Regions from separate parts of the Anoxybacillus sp. ST4 genome, predicted to be linked through region 2. Evidence: predicted binding sites of a transcription regulator. Region 2 holds the regulator's gene; each other region holds the start of a gene.
What was found. Region 2 encodes Rex, which represses fermentation and respiration genes when NADH is low (regulators of the CRP and FNR family bind a similar motif). Its sites were predicted from a motif close to TTGTGAAATATTTCACAA; they were not measured.
Positions count from the first base shown of each region.

Region 1 (5,744 bases), on a different contig from region 2:
TTTTGTCCAAATTCTAACGCCCCCCTCCTCTTCATCCAATGTTCATTTCTTTTTGCCCAGCATAATTCCGAAATTCTTTGAATAATTAAAAGAAAAAACAGTACCCATCTCATCTTACATCTCCCCATTTAAGCAATAAAAGCTCACAACTAAATCCCGGCCCCATAGCCATCATTAAACCGTACCCTTCTTGCGTCATCGATTGTTGTAAAAAGCGCTTTAAAACAGCAAGTACAGTTACGGACGACATGTTTCCGTACTCTCGCAAAACAGACATAGCATGGGTTAACCGATCTTCACTAATATGTAAACAATCTTGATAAGCATCAAGCACTTTTTTACCGCCTGGATGCACAATAAAATGTTCCATTTGCGTCAGATCAACCCCATTTTGTTTTAAAAATGATTGGACGATTTCACCAACTGATTGACGAATCATTGTCGGAATATGCTTAGAAAACACGACATAAAAACCTTGATCTTTTATATCCCACCCCATAACGTTTTCTGTGTTGCGCATAAACGTTGTTTGCATATCGAGCACGCAAGGAGCTGTATGCCATTTCTGTACATCATCCCCTACAACACATACGCAAGCTACTCCATCCGCAAATAGCGATGTACCGATGAGGTTGCTTTTTGAAACATCATCAAGCTGGAATGTTAAACTACAAAATTCTACTGCAACAACGAGCACTTTCGCCTCTGGATAGGCCCGACAGTAATCTACTGCTCGAGCGAGCCCGGCTGCCCCACCCGCACATCCGAGCCCCCATATCGGAATGCGTTTTGTATGCACAGAAAAAGGAAGCTCATTCATCATTTTCGCTTCAATGCTCGGTGTCGCCATTCCTGTTGTGGAAATGTAAAAAATTGCTTCAATCTCTTCAAAAGGAATATTTTTGCTACGTAAGCAGCGCTCAATCGCTTCTTTTCCGTATCGAACAGCACATTCAATATACTTTGCATTTTTTTCCGCGAATGAATGAACTGTCGTATACCAATCTAATGGTTGCACAAACGTTCTTGTTTGAATATGGTCGTTTTCAAAAATAGATAGTAAACGGTCAATCTGTTCATAACGATCACGAAAAAGATTTTTTACTGTATGCATTACTTCCTTTTGCGACACACGGTATGGAAGTTGAGCTAGTTCAACTGCAACAATCTTTGGCATACATTTCCCTCCTCTCGATAATGATAATATTTTTCCTATAAATAAAATTTATACTTATGAAATAGAAAAGCTTTCCTCAATGCAGCTAGGAGGAAAGCTTTCGACGTTTTGAAAGGAGGTATGTTGTTGTGCACTTTCATTATAACGCAATTTATTGTTTCGTCACTATGTTTTTTATGTTTTCTTTGTCTGTATTTGTCGAAAAATGATGTAATTGAAACAAAAATTTTGTTATGATGAAGAAAAAGGGGGTCTTTTTATGGCGTTAGGTGAAAAAATTACAACGATTTTAAACGGAACGATCGAGTCTATTCGATCTGTCATTCCGCTAACGATGACAATCGACAAACCTTCATTGTTTACTCAACCTTTCACACAAACATCCATTAGCGTATTGATTGGGATGACGGGAGATTTACGCGGACGTCTGATCAGTGAAGGGCATGAAACGATGTTCGGAAACATTGGAGAAACGATGTTCGGCATGCCATTGGAAGGAGAAATGCTCGAATCATTTACAAGTGAACTCGGTAATATGATCGCAGGAAACTTGGCTACAATCGTATCCCAAAAAGGAATTACAATCGATATTACACCTCCAACCGTCCTCGTTGGCCAAACAAAAATTTACGGCTTTGATAAAGCTTTTCGTGTACCAATCTACTTTGAGAACAAAGGGGAATTACAACTTATTTTAACAATTGATAATGAGTGAATGAACGAAGCTTGCGCCTGTAAGCTTCGTTTTTTATTTAACATCCATCTTTTTCTAAATATTTCACACTTTTTTCACAACCTCACAAAATTCATGTGACAAAAGTCACAGCTATACCTTATTTTTACGGTTATGATGATGATAAAGTAACGAATGAACAATTTGTGAAACATGTCAAGAAAGCGTTTCATTTCACAAATTGTTTTGTATGATGTAAGTGTATACATTTCTATTTAAGGTTTATTTAGGAAGGGGGGATGAAGATGAAAACGCAATTAAACACAAACACACCAAAAACGAAAGTGGAGAAAGAACCTACATTAAAAGGAACGCTTGCTTCCGTTTTGTTTTTAGGATTTTTCCTTATTTTCACGTGGGTAAGCGTGTATTTCTTGTTTTTAAATCGTTTATAGAGAGAAAGGAGACGGGACGTTATGCACATGCATAAGTATGAAAAAATCTGGCTATTTTTCGGCATCGGTTCACTATTCGTATTTCTAGCTGTCTTAGGCGTCGGTGCATTTGCACAAGGCACACAGCCACCAAGCTGTTTAACAACGATCGACCCAGAAAAAGTAGACCAAACGCCGCCATTTGATCAGCCAGGCCTTGTCAAAACAGGAGATAACGAATATCAGCTAAATATTGTTGCTTCTGCGTTTGCTTATATACCAAATCAAGTAGAAATTCCGAAAGGTGCAAAGGTGACGATTAACGTAGCAACAAAAGACGTCATCCACGGATTTGAGATAGCGGGGACAAACGTAAACATGATGGTTGAACCAGGCTATGTAAGCAGCTATACGCAAACGTTCGATAAAGTTGGTGAGTACGTTGTTTTATGTAACGAATATTGCGGAGCCGGTCACCATTTAATGACGGCGAAAGTGAAGGTGGTTGAACAATGATGAACGGAACATGGAAAGTAGACGCTCGTGATGGCAAATTAGCAATGGCCCATATTTATGTCGCTTTCGTTGCCCTTGCATTAGGGGGACTCGCTGGTTTATTACAAGTGCTCGTACGCTCAGGAAAATTTGAATTACCGGCAGGCATTAGCTATTATACGATTTTAACAACCCACGGTGTATTACTTGGACTCGTTTTAACTACATTCTTTATCATTGGTTTTCAATTTGCTGCTGTAAGCCGTACGGCTGGAACACTTTCTGATCGCGTTCGTTTTTGGGGTTGGGTCGGCTTTTGGCTCATGACAATCGGCACAGCCATTACTGCATTTTACATTTTAATTGGTGAAGCTTCTGTTTTATATACGTTTTATGCACCTCTACAAGCACATGCAGGATTTTATATCGGTTTAACACTTGTCATTGTTGGTAGTTGGATTAGCGGCTTTGCAATGTTTGCTCATTATGCGAAATGGAAAAAAGCCCATCCGGGTCAAGTGAGCCCACTACTTACATTTATGTCTGTTGTGAATATGATTTTATGGCTCATTTGCTCGCTCGGTGTAGCGGCAACTGTATTGTTCCAACTTATCCCTTGGTCATTAGGCTACGTCGATCGCATTAACGTACTTGTGAGCCGAACATTGTTCTGGTACTTTGGTCACCCGCTCGTCTATTTCTGGTTATTGCCTGCATATATGATTTGGTATGCGATTATCCCAAAAATTATTGGCGGAAAAATGTTTTCTGACTCACTTGCTCGCATGTCGTTCATTTTATTCTTAATTTTCTCGATTCCTGTCGGTTTCCACCATCAACTCGTGGAACCTGGAATCGATCCAGCTTGGAAATACTTACAAGTTGTCTTAACGTTTATGGTCGTTATTCCATCACTCATGACCGCGTTTTCGATGTTTGCAACATTTGAAATGTATGGGCGCTCAAAAGGAGCGACAGGATTATTCGGATGGTTACGAAAATTACCATGGGGTGATGCCCGCTTCTTTGCACCATTTATCGGTATGTTGTTCTTTATCCCTGCCGGTGCTGGTGGTCTTGTAAACGCATCACACCAATTAAACCAAGTCGTTCATAACACAATTTGGGTAACTGGTCACTTCCATTTAACGTTAGCTACAACAGTTGTGTTGACATTTTTTGGCGCAGCATATTGGCTCATCCCGCACTTAACGGGACGTGTCATGACAAAAGCGATGAACCGTTTGGCGATCATTCAAACAATTGTTTGGTCTATCGGTATGATCTTTATGTCTAGTGCTATGCATTTTGCAGGACTACTCGGTGCCCCACGTCGTTCAGCGTTTTCGACATACGGTGATGCGCCACAAGCGCTTGAGTGGATCCCTTATCAAATCGCTCAAGCTGTTGGAGGAACGATCTTGTTTATCGGTATTATTCTCGTGCTCATTATCGTTACAAACTTAGCATTTTTCGCACCAAAAGGTGAAACGGAGTTCCCTGTGGCAGAAGTTGCTGAGCAAGCCGAACGTACACCTCTTGTATTCGAAAACTGGAAATTATGGATTGGCATTGCGGTTGTCCTTATTTTAATCGCATATACCGTTCCGTTTATTGATATGATCCAAAATGCACCTCCTGGATCAAAAGGATTTAAACTTTGGTAAAAAAACCGGGCACTCGCCCGGTTTTTTATAATCGATAAATATGTTTATATTTTTCTTCTAAGTATTGGATTAAGTAGATCGGATTTAGACCTTCCCCGGTTACTTCATGTAAAATATCGAGCGGTTTTTTCGTCTTTCCGAATTGGTGAACATGTTTTGTAAGCCATTCTCGAATACGAACAAGTTCCCCATTTTCAAGCAACTGATCAAATGGTAGCTCTTTCTCCATTGTGTGTTTAAACTGTGCCGCGTACATATATCCAAGCGCATACGATGGAAAATAACCGAAACTTCCTCCAGCCCAATGCACATCTTGAAGAATTCCTTCCGCATCACGCTCTGGACGAATACCTAAATACGCTTCGTATTTTTCGTTCCAAATATATGGTAAATCTTTCACTTCAATGGCGTCATCAAACAACGCTTTTTCCATTTCATATCGAACAATAATGTGTAATGGATACGTCAGTTCATCAGCTTCAATGCGAATAAGAGACGGTTTCGACTCATTAATTGCACGATAAAAATCGTCTAATGAAACATGTGAGAAGTGCGAAGCGTGTTGTTGTAATAAACTATAATATCGCTTCCAAAATGAATAATGACGAGCAATAAAGTTTTCATAAAATAGCGATTGTGATTCATGAATCCCCATTGACGTTCCATCGTACAATGGTGTCCCTGCCAGTTCTTTAGAAATATGTTGTTCATAAAGGGCATGACCACATTCGTGAATTGTACCAAATACAGCTGTTCGGAAATCATTTTCGTCATATTTCGTTGTAATTCGGACGTCTCCATCATTTAATGTAATAGCAAAAGGATGCACAGTTTCATCTAGCCGCCCTGCGTCAAAGTCGTAACCTAGCTCTTTTAAAAGCGCTAAACTAAATGCTCTTTGCTTTTCTTTCGGAAATGGTTGAAATAAAAAGCTCGTGTCCGGTTTGTGACGGGACTCGCAAATTTGTTGAACAAGCGGAACAATATGATCACGTAATTTTGAAAACACATCATCTATATACATCCAAATTGACATTTTAACCTCTGATTCACGCAGCACACCCGATGCGGCGTAACACCTCATCTGGGTGCTGTAAGACGTGCTGTTCAAACCGAGTAATCGACTGGGCGATGTCTTTTTGATCTCTATGCAAGACGTTAGCAATGACTTCATCTTTTAGCCACTTCCATAGCCGTTCAATAGGGTTTAACTGTGGGGAATACGGTGGCAAAAAGATAAAGTGAAAAGTAGCACCTTCTTGACTATCAAGGAATGCTCGCACCATCTTGGCATAATG
Region 1 is NZ_JAHZOE010000030.1:39-5,782, reverse strand. Features, by position in the region: gene K1I44_RS13170 (isoprenylcysteine carboxyl methyltransferase family protein) at 1-113, opposite strand, end outside; gene K1I44_RS13165 (type III polyketide synthase) at 110-1,177, opposite strand; gene K1I44_RS13160 (chemotaxis protein CheX) at 1,437-1,892, shown strand; gene K1I44_RS13155 (cytochrome c oxidase subunit 2A) at 2,156-2,305, shown strand; gene K1I44_RS13150 (cytochrome c oxidase subunit II) at 2,327-2,800, shown strand; gene K1I44_RS13145 (b(o/a)3-type cytochrome-c oxidase subunit 1) at 2,797-4,446, shown strand; partial or broken gene K1I44_RS13140 (carboxypeptidase M32) at 4,472-5,560, opposite strand; partial or broken gene K1I44_RS13135 (transposase) at 5,496-5,744, opposite strand, start outside.
Region 1: K1I44_RS13155 (cytochrome c oxidase subunit 2A) is a predicted target of Rex. The motif match lies at 2,055-2,072, and genes of this name have one in related genera.

Region 2 (5,744 bases):
CGATACCAGCTTCAATCATATCAACCCACTCGCCAGTTGCTGCGTTGAAACCAACACCAGCTTTTTCTGTTTTTAAACGTTCAACGATAACAGAGCCTTCTAAACCAGCGTTTTGAGCGATTTGGCGAACAGGCTCTTCGATAGCACGAAGGACGATTTTCACACCAGTTGCTTCGTCACCTTCTGCTTCGATCGCTGCAACTTTGCTGTAGACGTTCATTAACGCTGTACCACCGCCGGCAACGATACCTTCTTCTACCGCCGCACGTGTTGCGTTCAATGCGTCTTCGATACGTAATTTACGCTCTTTTAGTTCAGTTTCAGTTGCCGCACCAACTTTAATAACCGCAACGCCACCAGCTAATTTCGCTAAGCGCTCTTGTAACTTTTCACGGTCAAACTCAGAAGTTGTTTCCTCTAATTGAGCACGGATTTGGTTGATGCGTGCTTGAATGTCTTCCGCACGGCCAGCGCCACCAACGATCGTTGTATGTTCTTTTGTCACAACGACTTTCGTTGCACGACCGAGTGAAGCAATCGTTGTCGATTTTAACTCACGGCCTAACTCTTCTGTAATGACTTCACCGCCTGTTAAAATCGCGATATCTTGAAGCATCGCTTTACGACGGTCACCGAAGCCAGGCGCTTTTACTGCAACAGCTGTGAATGTGCCACGAAGTTTGTTTACGACTAATGTCGCAAGCGCTTCGCCTTCTACATCTTCAGCAATGATTAATAATGGTTTGCCTTGTTGAACAACTTGCTCTAATACAGGAAGAAGTTCTTGAATGCTTGAAACTTTTTTATCTGTAATTAAGATGTATGGGTTGTCTAATACAGCTTCCATTTTGTCAGAGTCTGTAATCATGTATGGAGATACATAGCCACGGTCAAATTGCATACCTTCCACAACATCTAATTCTGTCGTGAAGCCTTTAGACTCTTCTAATGTAATCACACCGTCTTTACCGACGCGTTCCATTGCTTCTGCGATTAATTGACCAACTTCTTCGTCAGCCGCAGAAATTGCTGCAACTTGAGCAATGGAGTCTTTTCCTTCAATTGGTTTAGAGATCGCTTTTAATTCTTCTACCGCAACCGCAACAGCTTTTTCAATACCTTTGCGAATACCCATTGGGTTCGCACCAGCTGTTACGTTTTTCAATCCTTCACGAATCATCGCTTGCGCTAATACAGTCGCTGTTGTTGTACCGTCACCAGCAACATCATTTGTTTTGCTTGCTACTTCCGCAACAAGCTTTGCACCCATATTTTCAAACGGATCTTCTAACTCGATTTCTTTTGCAATTGTTACACCGTCATTTGTAATTAATGGAGAACCGAACTTTTTCTCTAATACAACGTTACGACCTTTTGGACCTAATGTTACTTTTACTGCATCGGCTAATTTATCTACACCGCGTAACATCGCACGACGAGCTTCTTCGCTGAATTTAATTTCTTTTGCCATACATCTTACCCCCTTGATGATAATTTTTTGTTAAGTATTTTTGTATGCTTTATATGTTATCAGGCGAACGATTAACCAATCACAGCTAAAATGTCGCTTTCACGCAAGATTAAGTACTCTTTTCCATCATATTTTACTTCTGTGCCCGCATATTTTGAGAAGATGATGCGGTCACCAACGCTTACTTCTGGAGCTACGCGCTCACCATTATCAAGAATGCGACCTGAACCAACTGCCACAACTTTTCCTTCTTGTGGTTTTTCCTTCGCTGTGTCTGGTAAGACAATTCCGCTCGCTGTTTTTTCTTCAGTTTGAATTAATTCAATGGCAATACGATCACCTAGTGGCTTCAACACGGCAAACGACCTCCTTAATTAGATTTTCGTTCCGTTATTAGCACTCATCATCATTGAGTGCTAACACACTTATTATATTAATGAACTTTTTTCAATTTTGCAAGTAGGAAGTTAAAAATTTTTCATTAAATAATTCCCTCTTTCATTATGCCTTTCCTTTCGAATTTCATACAAAAAATATGGTAAAATGAAAAAGTACTCATTTTGCCAAAAGGGGTTGAACACGTGAAAAAGCAATATTGGTATGTCATTATTACATACATCGCCATGCAGTTATCTAGTTTAATTGGCGTTCCTTTGCTTGCACATAGCGGGTTTGTTGACACATCAAATAAAGAAATCGCCCTATCCATTGCCTCGGGTTATTGGGCTGTCATTAGCTTCTCGATCGCTTTTCTTTTCGTTCTTTATTTCATGAGAGAAGATATGAGATACTCATATGATCGCCATCAAGCATCTATCGGAACGTCAATTTTTTGGGGAATTGGGGGATTTTTTCTTGCTCTTTTCGCTCAAGGCATCGCAGCAAATATTGAGATGCACGTATTTGGCGTCGAGATGGGGTCCGAAAATACGAAGCGCATCGTTGAAATGGTAAAGCTAACACCAGCGCTTATGCTCGTCACTTCGATCGTCGGACCGATTTTAGAAGAAATCATTTTTCGAAAAATTATTTTTGGAACGCTGTATCAAAAATATAACTTTTTCTTATCAGCGGCTGTCAGTTCCCTTTTATTTGCTGTCGTTCATTTAGAGTTTGAACATTTGCTTCTTTATGCAACGATGGGATTCGTATTTGCTTTCTTATATGTCAAAACAAAGCGTATCCTCGTACCTATTGCAGCACATGTACTGATGAACACATTTGTCGTTGCCATTCAAACGTTATTTGCTGAAGAAATTGAAAAAATAATGAAGGAAGCAGAACAAATGCAATTCGTGATTTGGGGGCTGTTTTCATGAAGTCTGAGCCGTTATTTTACTTTTTGATGGGCATTTTATTCACTTATTTTGCTGTCGACAGCGCTGATGATGGCATTTGGGACGTCACAACGATGTTATTTATCCTTATTGCTACATTAGATTTTGGAACAGCTATTCGTTCTTTATTGAAAAAAACCTCCCGCTCATGAACGGGAGGTTTACTCATTTCCGTAATGTTTCAAAAAGTAAACAAGTGACTGCAATTCGACCGCTAAATCAATATGATGAACGCGAATGTGTTCAGGCACATGCAGGCGAGCAGGCGTAAAGTTTAAAATTCCTTTAATGCCTTTTTGGACAAGTCGATCGGTAATCGGTTGGGCAACTTGGGCTGGAACGGTTAAAATCGCTACCGTAATCCCACCTAGTTTTTCTTCCAATTCATCTAAATGATAAACGGGAACGCCCCCTACTTCCGTTCCGACTTTATCTGGATCGACATCAAACGCCATCACGATTTTCGTATTATTATTTTTACTAAAATTGTAGTTCAAAAATGCCGTTCCTAAATTACCAACCCCAAATAACGCTACTTCTGTCGTTTCATCTTGATCCAACGTTTTTCTGAAAAACGACAGTAAATAATTCACATTATAACCGTATCCCTTTTTTCCAAGCGCACCAAAGTATGAAAAATCACGGCGAATCGTTGCTGAATCGACTTTTACGGCTTCACTTAACTCCGCTGAAGATACACGCTGCTTTCCTGATGCATGCAAGTTTTTCAAAAAACGATAATACAACGGTAGTCGCTTTGCGGTCGCCTGCGGAATTTTTGGTTGTTCATTATTCACGAGTCAATCCCCCACATTTCCTTTCACAAATAGTTAGCGCTTTCATTTTTCTCTCCTATACGTCTGAAAAGTTCTCCCCACTTTTAAACTATACACTATTTTTTTCATTCTGTCTTTCCTTTGTAACCTTTATTATTATTTTTGTCAAATTTGTTATTCGCACACTAGTGTTGCCGAACATCAAGAAAGTACGTTACACTATCAAAAGAAGATTGAGGTGAAGAATGATGATCATTTTACAAGTAAATCAACTATCCAAATCATACGGGGCAGAACAAGTTTTATCAGACATTAAGCTTGAAATACAAGAAAAAGACCGTATTGCGTTAGTTGGAAGAAATGGTGCAGGAAAATCAACATTATTAAAAATCATTGCCGGCCAATTGTCATATGACACGGGGGAAGTGATAAAACCGAAGCACGTAACAATTGGTTACTTAGACCAATATACCGGTTTGCACGCCCATCGCTCTATTTGGGAAGAAATGCTTGATGTGTTTGCCCCCCTTCAACAAATGGAAAAACAATTACGTGACCTAGAACAACAAATGAGCTTGCACGGTGCCGACTATGAGCGCTTACTTGAGCATTACGACCGTTTACAAACGGAATTTAAAGAAAAAGGTGGCTATCAATATGAAGCCGATATTCGTTCTGTGCTTCATGGTCTCCGCTTTTCTCAGTATGACTACACAACAAAAGTATCCACGTTAAGCGGTGGACAGCGAACGCGGCTAGCGCTCGGCAAACTGCTTCTAGCTAAACCAGATTTGTTGATTTTAGACGAACCAACAAACCATTTAGATATGGAAACATTGCAATGGCTTGAACAATATTTAAAAAATTATGATGGGGCCATTCTTATCGTCTCACACGATCGCTATTTTCTTGACCAAATCGTGACACAAGTGTATGAATTATCACGCACAAAAATAAAAAAATACGTTGGAAACTATACAAGTTATTTACAACAACGGGCGGAACAATTTGAACAACAATTGAAACTGTACGAAAAACAACAAGAAGAAATTTCAAAATTAAAAGATTTTATTCAACGAAATATTGCCCGTGCATCGACAACAAAGCGAGCTCAAAGCAGAAGAAAACAACTAGAAAAAATGAATATCATTGAAAAACCGCTCGGTGATGAAAAATCGGCATCGTTTCGCTTCGAAATTGAACGCCCAAGCGGAAATGACGTATTAACAGCTACCAATTTAGCCATTGGTTATGATCAAATCATCGCAACAAACCTCTCATTTCGTGTCACTCGCGGTGATAGCATCGCACTTATTGGGCCAAATGGAATTGGAAAATCGACTCTTTTAAAAACGATCATTAAGCAACTCCCTGTAAAACATGGGGAACTACGCTACGGAACAAATGTACAAATTGGGTATTACGATCAAGAACAAGCTCAATTAACATCGAACAAACGTGTCATCGATGAACTATGGGATGAAGATCGATTAAAGACGGAAAAAGAAATTCGCACGATTCTCGGAAACTTTTTATTTTCTGGTGACGATGTATTGAAGCCAGTGCAAACATTAAGTGGCGGTGAAAAAGCCCGGCTCGCTCTCGCCAAACTAATGATGAAAAAAGCCAACGTATTAGTGTTAGACGAACCGACAAACCATTTAGATTTAGACAGCAAAGAAGTGCTAGAACAAGCGCTTATTGAATACCCAGGAACAATTATCTTTGTTTCTCACGACCGTTATTTTATTAACAAAATCGCAACAAAAATATACGAGTTATCCACAGATGGTCTTGTTGAATATTTAGGAGACTACGATTATTACGTGGCGAAAAAAGCAGAGCTACTCGAACTTGGACAAATCGCTCAAGAGACGACAACGGACGAATCATCGTCACTAAAACGCTCATATGAAGAAGAAAAAGAACGAAAAAAATTAGAGAGACAACGAAAACGAAAAATAGAGCAGCTAGAAATAGAAATGGAACAACTCGAGCAACAAATTGCAACGTATGAACAACAATTATATGATCCTTCCTGCTACAACGACTATGAAAAAGCCCGAGATACACAAGCGAAAATTGAACAACTGAAACAAAAATTCGATGAATTATTCGAACAATGGGAACTTTTACAACAATAATGATGAGCTAGCTCCA
Region 2 is NZ_JAHZOE010000039.1:3,706-9,449, reverse strand. Features, by position in the region: gene groL (chaperonin GroEL) at 1-1,471, opposite strand, end outside; gene groES (co-chaperone GroES) at 1,543-1,827, opposite strand; gene K1I44_RS14075 (CPBP family intramembrane glutamic endopeptidase) at 2,053-2,790, shown strand; gene K1I44_RS14070 (YdiK family protein) at 2,787-2,960, shown strand; gene K1I44_RS14065 (redox-sensing transcriptional repressor Rex) at 2,970-3,605, opposite strand; gene K1I44_RS14060 (ABC-F family ATP-binding cassette domain-containing protein) at 3,833-5,728, shown strand.

Region 3 (5,744 bases), on a different contig from region 2:
AACGAAAGGACAAGCAAACCCACCGCTTGTGAATAAACTATTGCTTGAAGAGATAAATAAACGATAATGAAAAAGCGGCATTGCCATCGGACAATGCCGCTTTTCTTACAGATGAACAAGCTTTTGCAAGGTGCTTTCTACTTTAAATACACGATTGTTTAATACTTGGATGCTCGATTCGTGGTCGGTGAGGGCAGGGAGTACTTTCTCTTCTAACATGTTGGTTAAGCGGGTGATGTTTCCTTGTATGTTGTGGACATCGAGTGCGAGTGCATCGTATTTTGCGGCAAGCACCTCTTGACCGTGACGAATCGCTTCACAAATCGTTTTTGTTTCGAGTGTTCGTTCGTCAAGTAGCTGTACTTTCTCGTCTAGCGCTTGGACTTTTCCGTCGAGTGTTTGCACTTTCTCGTCTAGCGCTTGAACTTTTCCGTCGAGTGTTTGCACTTTCTCGTCTAGCGCTTGGACTTTTCCGTCGAGTGTTTGCACTTTCCCATCGATCGCTTGAACTTTTTCATCGAGTACTTGTACTTTCCCATCGATTGCTTGCACTTTTTCGTCTAGTACTTGAACTTGTTTGCGTAAGGAAGATACTTCTTTTTCAATGGATTCCACCTTTTTCTCGACTGCTTCCACTCGTTTTTCTAGCGATTCGACTTTTTCTCGTGTTGCTTTTACTTCGTGAAGAATTTCGTAAAGCAACTGTTCCACCATGTCATTCACCTCCTTTTCGTTTCCATTTTACACGAATCGACAACGGATGACTAGCGAACATTTTCATTTTTTAGGCAAGCTGCTTATAGATGAGCACATTTTCTCAATGATGTTTTAGTAGAGAACGGCTGGCGAATGGGTGACAAGAAGTAGAGGAAATAAGTAGTGATTGAAGCTGATTATTGTAACGCTTCATGATTTTACAGCTAGTAAAACAAGAAATGTTGTGGCGGAAAAAAGTAGGAGACTAAAAGGTAATTTTGGAACAGTTGAGGAGACAAAGGAGAGTTGACAAACAGGGAAAAAGAGAATATGATGATTTTATCAAATGTTTAAACTTTTAAACAAAAGAAAGGAAGAGAGGAATGGGACAAAAAGCGATCGAGGTGTTTCGATCGTGCATACCGTTATTTCAAGCGTTAAGCGATCCTCACCGTCAAGATATTGTATTGCTGCTTGCAGAACACGATAAGCTGACAGTCAATGAAATTACAGAACGGTCAAGTTTATCCCGTCCAGCGATTTCGCATCATTTAAAAATTTTGCGCGATCAAGGACTAGTGTCAGTAGAGCAAAAAGGGACATTGCGATATTATGTTTTGTCTATTGAAAAGGCCGTTGAATTGTTAAAAGACTTAATTCAAGCTATAGAAAATGAGTGCCTTTAGATAACTAAAGGCCGAATTTTTCATTTTATATGTTTAAGTTTTTAAACATTTGAAAAATAGGTGTGATGAGGGTGAGAAATATGGAGCAGCTACTTCAAAAACAAAAGCATTATTTTCAAACAGGCGAAACACTTTCTCTTGAGTTTCGCTTAAAGCAATTAACACGTTTGAAAGAGACAATAAAAAAGTATGAACAGGCCGTTACGGACACGTTAAAAAAAGAGCTGCATAAATCCCCGTTTGAAGCGTATACGACGGAAATTGGCATCGTTTATGAAGAGATTCGGTTTGTAATGAAACGTCTAAGCGATTGGATGAAGCCGCAACGTGTACCGAAGCCATTGACACACTTTGGTTCAAAAAGTTACATATATCCAGAGCCATACGGTGTCAGTTTAATTATTGCGCCATGGAATTATCCATTTCAGCTCGCGATAAGTCCGTTAATCGGAGCGATCGCCGCAGGAAATTGTGCGATTGTCAAGCCATCTGAATATACACCAGAGACGTCGTCTTTGCTGAAAACGATTGTTTCTGAGGCGTTTTCAGAGGAATATGTTGCTGTGGTAGAGGGAGGTGTAGACGTTAGTCAAAAGCTACTTCACTTGCCTTTTGATCATATTTTTTTCACGGGAAGTGTGCCGGTCGGGAAAATCGTCATGGCTGCTGCTGCAAAACATTTGACGCCTGTCACATTAGAACTTGGTGGGAAAAGTCCAGCGATCGTCGATGCTCCTGCCCATCTCGACTTAGCTGCTAAGCGGATCGTATGGGGGAAGTTTTTAAATGCTGGGCAAACGTGCATTGCGCCTGATTATGTGCTCGTGCATGCGTCTGTTAAATCGTTGCTTATTGAGCGAATGAAGCGGTATATTGAGCAATTGTACAGTGATAAAAATACGTACAGTCGTATAGTGACGGTGCGGCATACAGAACGGCTCGTTCGCTTCTTAGCAAACGGTAAAGTTGTACACGGTGGAGCATACGACATTGAGCAACGTTGGATTGAACCGACATTGCTTGATGATATAACATGGGATGATGACGTGATGCAAGAAGAAATTTTCGGCCCTATCTTGCCCATTCTCACGTTTGAAACGATTGATGAAGCCATTCAAATGATCAACGACTACGAAAAGCCGCTTGCGCTTTATTTGTTTACAGAAGATCGCGACGTACAACAACAAATATTACAGCAAGTTCATTTCGGTGGGGGATGTATAAACGATACGGTTATGCATGTTGCCAATCCTCATTTACCGTTTGGTGGTGTTGGACAAAGTGGCATCGGTGCATATCACGGAAAAGCAAGTTTTGATGCATTTACGCATTATAAAAGTGTTCTCAAGCAAACGACAAAATTTGATATCCCTTTACGTTACCCAAACTTCCCACATGCGCTTAAATGGGTGCGGAAGTTGCTGAAATAGGCGGGTTTTATTTTTGAACAAATTTCGAAAAAAATTTAACGAAAATGTGACGATTTTTCGAGTGAAAAACCTATTTCTTTTTTTATTTCCATGTATTATATAAAAGATAACGCTTTTCTCGCTCATTTTTTGAGATTGAGAAAAGTGTTTTTCTTTTTGTCAATCAATTTGCTGCTTATTTTTCCTCGATGCATTTTCTTCCTTCCTTTTTTCGTCACAATTATTTTTACAATACATGTTAAAATCATTTCAATAGTGTTAATACTACAAAGTTAATTAAATTTGTTCGTTTTGTATTTGTTTCTTTGTTCAATGAATCACAATTTTGTTGAGGTGAAGACAGATGAAGCGTTTGTTTGCCCTAGTTATAGCGGGATTGCTTCCGCTTCTTGGCGGCTGTGAGATGGTTGTGTTTCAGCCGCAAGGACCAGCTGCACGAAGCATTACAGAACTGATTAACTGGTCGATTTGGTGGATGCTTCTCGTTGTTGTCGTTGTATTTGCCTTGTTTGCTTACATCGTATGGAAATATCGGGATCGACCTGAACGGCAAGGGGAGGAGCCACCTGAAGAGCACGGTAGTACGGTGCTTGAAATTGTATGGACGGTTATTCCGATTTTGATCGTCATTGCACTAACGATCCCAACGGTGAGAACGTTATATGATTTAGAAAAGCCTCCGAAAGGGTACGAAGATCAAGATCCACTTGTTATTCATGTAACATCAGCCGATTGGAAATGGATTTTTAGCTACCCTGAACAAAATATTGAAACAGTAAACTACGTCAATATTCCAGCAGGTCGCCTTGTGCTATTTAAAATGACTTCTGCGTCCACGATGCAGTCGTTTTGGGTACCGGCGCTAGCTGGACAAAAATATACGATGAACAAAATGGAGACGGAATTGTATGTCGTTGCAGATCGTCCGGGCTCGTATGAAGGGCGGAATACAAACTTTAACGGACGAGGGTATGCGCATATGCAGTTTGAAGTGTTAGCGCAAACGCCACAAGAGTTTGAAAAATGGGTGCAAGAAGTGAAACAAACGGCACCGAAACTAACGAAAGAAAAATATGAACAATTGTTGTTGCCAACACATTTAGGACGATTAACGTTTGTCGATACGCATTTACAATGGGTAAACCATGCTGATCCGCACTCGAAAACGTACACAAATCCAGAATTATATCGCGGGCATGGATATCAAGGGAAAATTTTTATTCGTGAAGATAACTACAAAAACTCATCAACTTGTAACGATGAGGAACAAAATGCTTTAGAGAGTGATAGCGGAGGTGAACATCATGGGCATTAAGTGGAATGAAATATTTGTTGGAGGAGACCCGCTTCTTGTCGGTTCACAAATTGCGATTGTATTGACTGTCGTTGCGATTGTCGTTGGGTTAACGTACTTTAAAAAATGGGGTTGGTTATGGCGCGAATGGCTTACGACAGTTGACCATAAAAAAATTGGGATTATGTACATTTTATCAGGTGTACTCATGTTTTTCCGTGGCGGGATGGATGGATTGTTAATGAAGGCGCAAACGGCCCGACCAGAAATGAACTTTTTAGATGCACAACATTACAATGAAATTTTTACAACGCATGGCGTCATTATGATTTTGTTTATGGCGATGCCGTTTTTGATCGGTTTAATGAACGTCGTCGTTCCTTTACAAATTGGAGCGCGCGATGTGGCGTTTCCGCAGTTGAACGCACTTAGCTTTTGGCTATTTTTTAGCGGGGCGATGTTATTCAACATTTCGTTCGTTGTCGGCGGTTCGCCGGATGCAGGATGGACGTCATATTTTCCTCTTGCTGGAAAAGAATTTAGCCCAGGAATCGGAAATAACTACTATGCCATTGCGCTGCAAATTGCAGGTCTTGGGACGTTAATGACCGGGATTAATTTTATTGTTACGATTTTAAAAATGCGTGCACCGGGCATGACGTTGATGAAAATGCCGATGTTTACATGGACAACATTCATTACATCAATCATTATCGTCGCAGCATTCCCGATTTTTACAGTTGCCTTAGCGTTAATGACGTTTGACCGTTTGTACGGAACGCATTTCTTTACGCTTTCTTCAGGTGGAAGCGATATGCTTTGGGCAAACTTGTTCTGGCTTTGGGGGCATCCTGAAGTGTATATCGTCATTTTGCCGGCGTTCGGTATTTTCTCAGAAGTCATTGCGACGTTTTCACGTAAAACGTTATATGGATATAAGTCTATGGTTATTTCCATCGTTGGTATTGCGTTTTTAAGTATGATCGTATGGGTGCACCATTTTTACACGATGGATGCAGGCCCTGCAGTAAACTCGTTTTTCTCGATTACAACGATGCTCATCGCTGTTCCGACAGGGGTGAAAATTTTTAACTGGCTGTTTACGATGCGAAAAGGACGCATTCAATTTACAACAGCCATGTTATGGGCACTCGCTTTCGTGCCAAACTTCGTTATCGGCGGAGTGACAGGGGTTATGCTAGCGATGGCGGCTGCGGACTATCAATATCACAATACGCTATTTTTAGTCGCGCACTTCCATTACGTATTAATTCCAGGCGTCGTGTTTGCGGTGTTTGCAGGATTGTATTATTGGTGGCCAAAAATGTTCGGCTTTATGTTAAACGAAAAGCTTGGCAAATATCACTTCTGGATGTTTGTCATCGGATTTAACGTCACATTTATGCCGATGTTTTTCCTTGGCTTAAAAGGAGCGGTTCGTCGCGCGTATACGTATTCAGCAGAATCAGGATTTGCGCCGCTGTTTCTCGTATCTGCGATCGGTTCCATTATTTTAGCGATCGGTTTTGCGGTATTTTGTTATAACATTTATTGGAGCTTCCGTTATGCGAAGCGCAATGTTTCCCACGATCCATGGGATGCGCGCACGCTTGAATGGATGACTGCATCGCCAGTGCA
Region 3 is NZ_JAHZOE010000022.1:24,229-29,972, reverse strand. Features, by position in the region: gene gatB (Asp-tRNA(Asn)/Glu-tRNA(Gln) amidotransferase subunit GatB) at 1-67, shown strand, start outside; gene K1I44_RS11905 (BLOC-1 subunit 2 family protein) at 106-714, opposite strand; gene K1I44_RS11900 (ArsR/SmtB family transcription factor) at 1,080-1,382, shown strand; gene K1I44_RS11895 (aldehyde dehydrogenase) at 1,463-2,812, shown strand; gene qoxA (cytochrome aa3 quinol oxidase subunit II) at 3,156-4,127, shown strand; gene qoxB (cytochrome aa3 quinol oxidase subunit I) at 4,117-5,744, shown strand, end outside.
Region 3: qoxA (cytochrome aa3 quinol oxidase subunit II) is a predicted target of Rex. The motif match lies at 3,118-3,135, and genes of this name have one in related genera.

Region 4 (5,744 bases), on a different contig from region 2:
AAAGGCGATTGCTGCTAAACGTCGTCTTTCTTCAGTAAATCGTGACGTCCATGTGGAAGCGCTCGTTATGGACGTACAAGATGAATCATTTGCTTCTCTGTTTGAGCAACAGATTGACATCATAATTGATGGAACAGATAATTTCGAAACGCGCTTTTTATTAAATGATTTATCACAAAAATATCGCATTCCATGGATATACGGTGCTTGTGTCGGGAGCTACGGCCTTTCGTTTACAATCATACCAGAGCAAACGGCGTGTTTTCGTTGTTTCATCAATCATTTGCCTTCTTATCACTTCACTTGTGATAATATTGGTATTGTCTCTCCTGCTGTACAAATGGTCGCCTCTTATCAAACAGCGGAAGCGTTAAAAATATTAGTTGGGGATGTTGCAGCGGTCCGACGTTCGCTCGTTATGTTTGACGTTTGGCGAAACGAACATCGATTTTTACGAGTGGATCAATTAAAAACCGAACATTGTCCGTCTTGTGGGAGCAATCGCACATATCCAGCTTTGCAAAGCGAAAAGGCGAAAATGTCCGTCTTATGTGGACGAGATACAGTACAGATTCGCCATGTGCACCCATTTCATATAACTAAAATGATGGAGCAAATGAGAGCGAGCGGTCAACACGTACAAGGAAACGAATATTTGTTGATAACGCAATTAGAGGGACATCGTGTTGTTTTATTTGCTGATGGTCGCATGCTTATACACGGAACGAAAGATGTGACATTCGCCCGTTCGTTATATCAAAAATATTTCTCCTAAAAGGGAGGGAGACGTATGTCTCAGTTTATTAGTAAGAAAAATTTTGAACAACTCAAAACGTTAGCTTATAAGACGATCAAAGTGAAAAAAGGTATGTTTTTGTTTCAAGAGGGGCAAATAGGTGAAAACTTTTTCGTCGTCTTATCTGGTAAATTTCAAATTAGTAAATTTTCCGGGGATGGAAAAGAGTTGTGTTTACGGCTATGCGGTCCAAACGCGGTGATCGGGGAACTCATGATTTTTTCAGACAACGGTAGATATTTATTTAACGGTCGTGCGCTAGAAGATAGTGAAGTGCTAGCGATAAAAAATGAGGATATTGAAAAAGAACTGCTCGCTAATCCAGAGTTTGCTGTCGAGTTTTTGAAAATGATGACCGATCACTTTCGTAAGCAACATACAAAATTCCGTGATCTTGTTTTATATGGAAAAAAAGGGGCATTATATTCGACGCTCATCCGTATGGCAAATAGTTACGGCATTCAGACAAAAGAAGGCATTTTATTAGACGTTCCAGTTACACACCAAGATTTAGCGAATTTTAGTTCGACATCGCGTGAGAGCGTCAATCGGGAATTAAATACGTTAAAAAGTAAAGGAATCATTTCCTTCAAAGGAAGAAAAATTATTATTCATAGCTTAGACTATTTAAAAAAGCAGATTAACTGTGAAGGATGTCCAGCTTCATATTGCAACATTGAATAGTCAATAAACATTCATTTTTTTCATTATACGTGTGACGTGCATCACACGAAAACATACATCTTTTTTATACAATGATTGTGTAACCATTAAGCATGCGAAGAAAAGAGGGATGACGATGGAGTTTTCACCTTGCAGTCTCATTGGAAGTGAGCCGATTTCATTATGTCCGCCATTGCAACGATTAAAAGAAGAGCACGTCCCATTAAACGAACAAAAGTATGCTCTTTTTGTTGAAGCAAAAAGCATTTACGATGGTAAAGAACAAGATGTTGTTCAAGCGCTTATTCGTTTGCGCGAACATGTACAGCAATTTTTACAACAACTTGATCCGCATTCACGTCGGGAAGAAGATATATTATTTCCGATGATGGAACGCTACATTGGAAAACAATTCGGTCCGATTGCAGTCATGGAGTACGAACATCAAGAAGCGAAAAGAAATATTGCGACATTTTTACAAAAAACTGAAACGATTTGCGAAAAAGAAGCAAAGCAACTAGCTTCTTACGTAATCAACGCCTATATGATTTTAACCGATCACTTTACGAAAGAAGAACAAGTGCTTTTTCCAATGGCTGAAAAGTTATTATCAGTCGAAGAAAAAGAACAATTAGCAAAAAGAATAAATGAGATCGAAGGCTAATCCATGACGGATTAGTCTTTTTCAGTTTTTCCCATCTTCACTTAATGGGATGGGGGCGCTTTTCTAATATTTCGACATATTTGTGACAATTAAAAAACATGTGAGGTACCTCACATTTATTTGTGATGTTCCCGTTTATAGTGGAGATAGAAGGATTTCATACGAAGAGGAGTGAGCGATGTGAAAAAGAAGTCACCGTTGTTCAAACGATTGAACTACGTGAAACCGATTGAACGTCATGCAGATGCGCATAGTGAAGTCACATATCAAGATCGCGATTGGGAGCAAATATATCGTAGAAGATGGCAACATGACAAGGTCGTACGCTCAACACATGGCGTAAACTGTACAGGTTCATGTAGTTGGAATATTTATGTGAAAGACGGTATCGTCACATGGGAAGGTCAAAAACTCGACTATCCAACAACAGGACCGGATATGCCCGATTTTGAACCGCGGGGCTGTCCGCGTGGGGCAAGTTTTTCTTGGTATATTTATAGCCCGCTTCGCGTGAAGTACCCGTACGTTCGTGGCGTGTTGTTAAATATGTGGCGTGAAGCATTGCAGCAACATAAAAATCCGATTGATGCTTGGAAAAGCATCGTTGAAAACCCGGAGAAAGCAAAGCGTTATAAGCAGGCGCGTGGAAAAGGTGGATTTGTTCGTGCGGAGTGGGATGAAGTATTAAAACTTGTTGCCACCTCTTTACTTTATACAGTCATGAAATATGGTCCAGATCGAAACGTTGGTTTTTCTCCAATTCCCGCAATGTCGATGGTTAGCCATGCAGCAGGTGCACGCTTTATGTCATTGATGGGTGGACCGATTTTAAGCTTTTATGATTGGTACGCTGACTTGCCACCAGCTTCACCACAAATTTGGGGAGATCAAACAGACGTTCCAGAAAGTAGCGACTGGTATAACGCTGGTTACATTATGACATGGGGATCAAACGTTCCAATGACGCGTACTCCAGACGCTCACTTTTTAGCAGAGGTTCGATACAAAGGAACAAAAGTCGTCTCGATTAGTCCAGACTTTGCTGAATCGACGAAGCTAGCGGATGAATGGTTGAGCGTTAAACAAGGGACAGACGGCGCTTTAGCGATGGCGATGGGGCATGTTATTTTAAAAGAGTTTTATGTAGATAGACAAGTACAATACTTTACAAACTATGCAAAAACATACACAGATTTTCCATTTTTAGTTACGTTGAAAAAGAAAGAAGATGGGCAATTTGTTGCTGATCGTTTCCTACACGCGTCTGATATTGGACGGAACACGACAAATGGGGAATGGAAACCAGCGCTTTGGAATGAACGAACAAATGATTTTGCGATTCCGAATGGAACAATTGGTTCACGCTGGGAAAACAAAGGAAAATGGAACTTAAACATGGTAGACGAAGAAACAGAGGAAGCGATCGAGCCGCGACTGACGATGTTAGGCATAGAAGACGAGGTTGTAACTATACAAATTCCGTATTTTTCTCATGATGGAAACAAAATTTTAAAACGTGCTGTGCCTGTAAAACGCGTACAAACGGAGCATGAAGAATTATACGTCACGACCGTATATGATTTAGTGCTTGCTAACTATGGGGTTGATCGTGGGATCGGTGGTGAAGTAGCGAAAACATACGATGACCTTATTCCGTTTACGCCAGCATGGCAAGAAAACATCACAGGTGTGAAGCGCGATCTCGTTATTCAAATTGCGCGCGAGTTCGCTCAAAATGCAATCGATACAAAAGGTCGCTCAATGATTATCGTTGGCGCAGGGATTAACCATTGGTTTAACTCAGATACGATTTATCGTGCCGTCTTAAACCTCGTTTTATTCGTTGGTGCACAAGGAGTAAACGGGGGTGGTTGGGCGCATTATGTTGGTCAAGAAAAATTGCGTCCGGTAGAAGGTTGGCAAACGATTGCGATGGCACGAGATTGGCAGGCTCCACCAAAACTGCAAAACGGCACATCATTTTATTATTTTGCAACGGATCAATGGCGGTATGAGGATACGCCGGTTGGGCAACTCGTCTCACCGCTTGTTAAAGAGGCGCGTTACCAACATTATGCCGATTATAACGTCCTTGCGGCGCGTTTAGGTTGGCTCCCTTCATATCCAACGTTTGAGCGAAACGGAATTGATTTGTATAACGAAGCTTTGGCATCAGGAGCGGAAACAATTGAAGACATTGGCACATACGTAGCAAACCAATTAAAAGAGAAGAAGTTGCGTTTTGCGATTGAAGACCCGGACAACGAGAAAAACTTCCCGCGTAACTTAATCGTTTGGCGTGCCAACTTAATTTCAAGCTCCGGAAAAGGGCACGAATACTTTTTAAAACATTTGCTTGGCACATCGCACGGATTAATGAATGATGACAAAGATAGTATTCGCCCTAAAGAAATTCAATGGCGTGAAGAAGCGCCAGAAGGAAAGTTAGACTTGCTTATTAACCTTGATTTTCGAATGGCTGGTACAGCCCTATATTCTGACGTTGTGTTACCTGCTGCGACATGGTACGAAAAACATGATTTGAGCAGTACAGATATGCATCCATTTGTACATCCGTTTAATCCAGCAATTGCTGTACCATGGGAAGCACGTTCAGACTGGGAAATTTTCAAATCGCTTGCGAAGGCGGTGTCACAAGTAGCGGAAGAAATAGGGATGACACCGGTAAAAGAGGTTGTGGCAACGCCGATTCTTCACGATACGCCACAAGAGTTAGCACAACCGTTCGGAAAAATTAAAGACTGGAGTAAAGGGGAATGTGAACCAATTCCAGGAAAAACGATGCCACAAATTCATGTCGTTGAGCGCGATTATACAAAAATATTTGAAAAAATGACAGCGCTCGGTCCGAATGTGGTAAAAGCGCCTTTCGGTGTAAAAGGGATGACATGGTCAGTAGAAGAAGAATACGAAAAGTTAAAACGCGTGTTAGGAACGGTGCAACATTCCTCGGTCGCGAAAGGTTGTCCAGATATAAGTGATGCAAAAAAAGTAGCTGAAGCCATCTTAACACTTTCATCGACAACAAATGGTCATGTTGCGGTGAAAGCTTGGGAATCCCTTGAAAAGAAAACGAGTTTACAGCTAAAAGATTTAGCGGCAGAGCGGGAAGAAGAATGTTTTACATTTGAACAAATTACAGCACAACCAAAAACAGTTATTACGTCGCCAGCATTTAGCGGATCGGAAAAAGGTGGACGTCGCTATTCACCGTTTACAACGAATGTCGAGCGCCTCATTCCTTGGCGGACATTAACAGGGCGTCAATCCTTTTACGTTGATCATGAACTAATGCAAGAGTTCGGTGAAACGATGGCAACGTTTAAACCAATTTTGCAACATAAACCGTTCCAAAAAAATCGCCCAGATGTTGAGGGAAAAGAAATTACGCTCAATTATTTAACACCGCATAATAAATGGTCCGTCCATAGCATGTATTTTGATTCGCAACCGATGTTAACGTTGTTCCGTGGTGGACCAACGATTTGGTTAAGCAAAGAAGATGCCGAGGAAGCAGGTATTCAAGATAACGATTGGATTGAATGTTTCAACCGAAACGGTGTTGTTGTTGCGCGTGCGGTCGTTTCTCACCGTCTTCCT
Region 4 is NZ_JAHZOE010000001.1:136,581-142,324, reverse strand. Features, by position in the region: gene K1I44_RS00830 (ThiF family adenylyltransferase) at 1-775, shown strand, start outside; gene K1I44_RS00825 (Crp/Fnr family transcriptional regulator) at 791-1,480, shown strand; gene K1I44_RS00820 (hemerythrin domain-containing protein) at 1,596-2,123, shown strand; gene K1I44_RS00815 (nitrate reductase subunit alpha) at 2,304-5,744, shown strand, end outside.
Region 4: K1I44_RS00815 (nitrate reductase subunit alpha) is a predicted target of Rex. The motif match lies at 2,222-2,239, and genes of this name have one in related genera.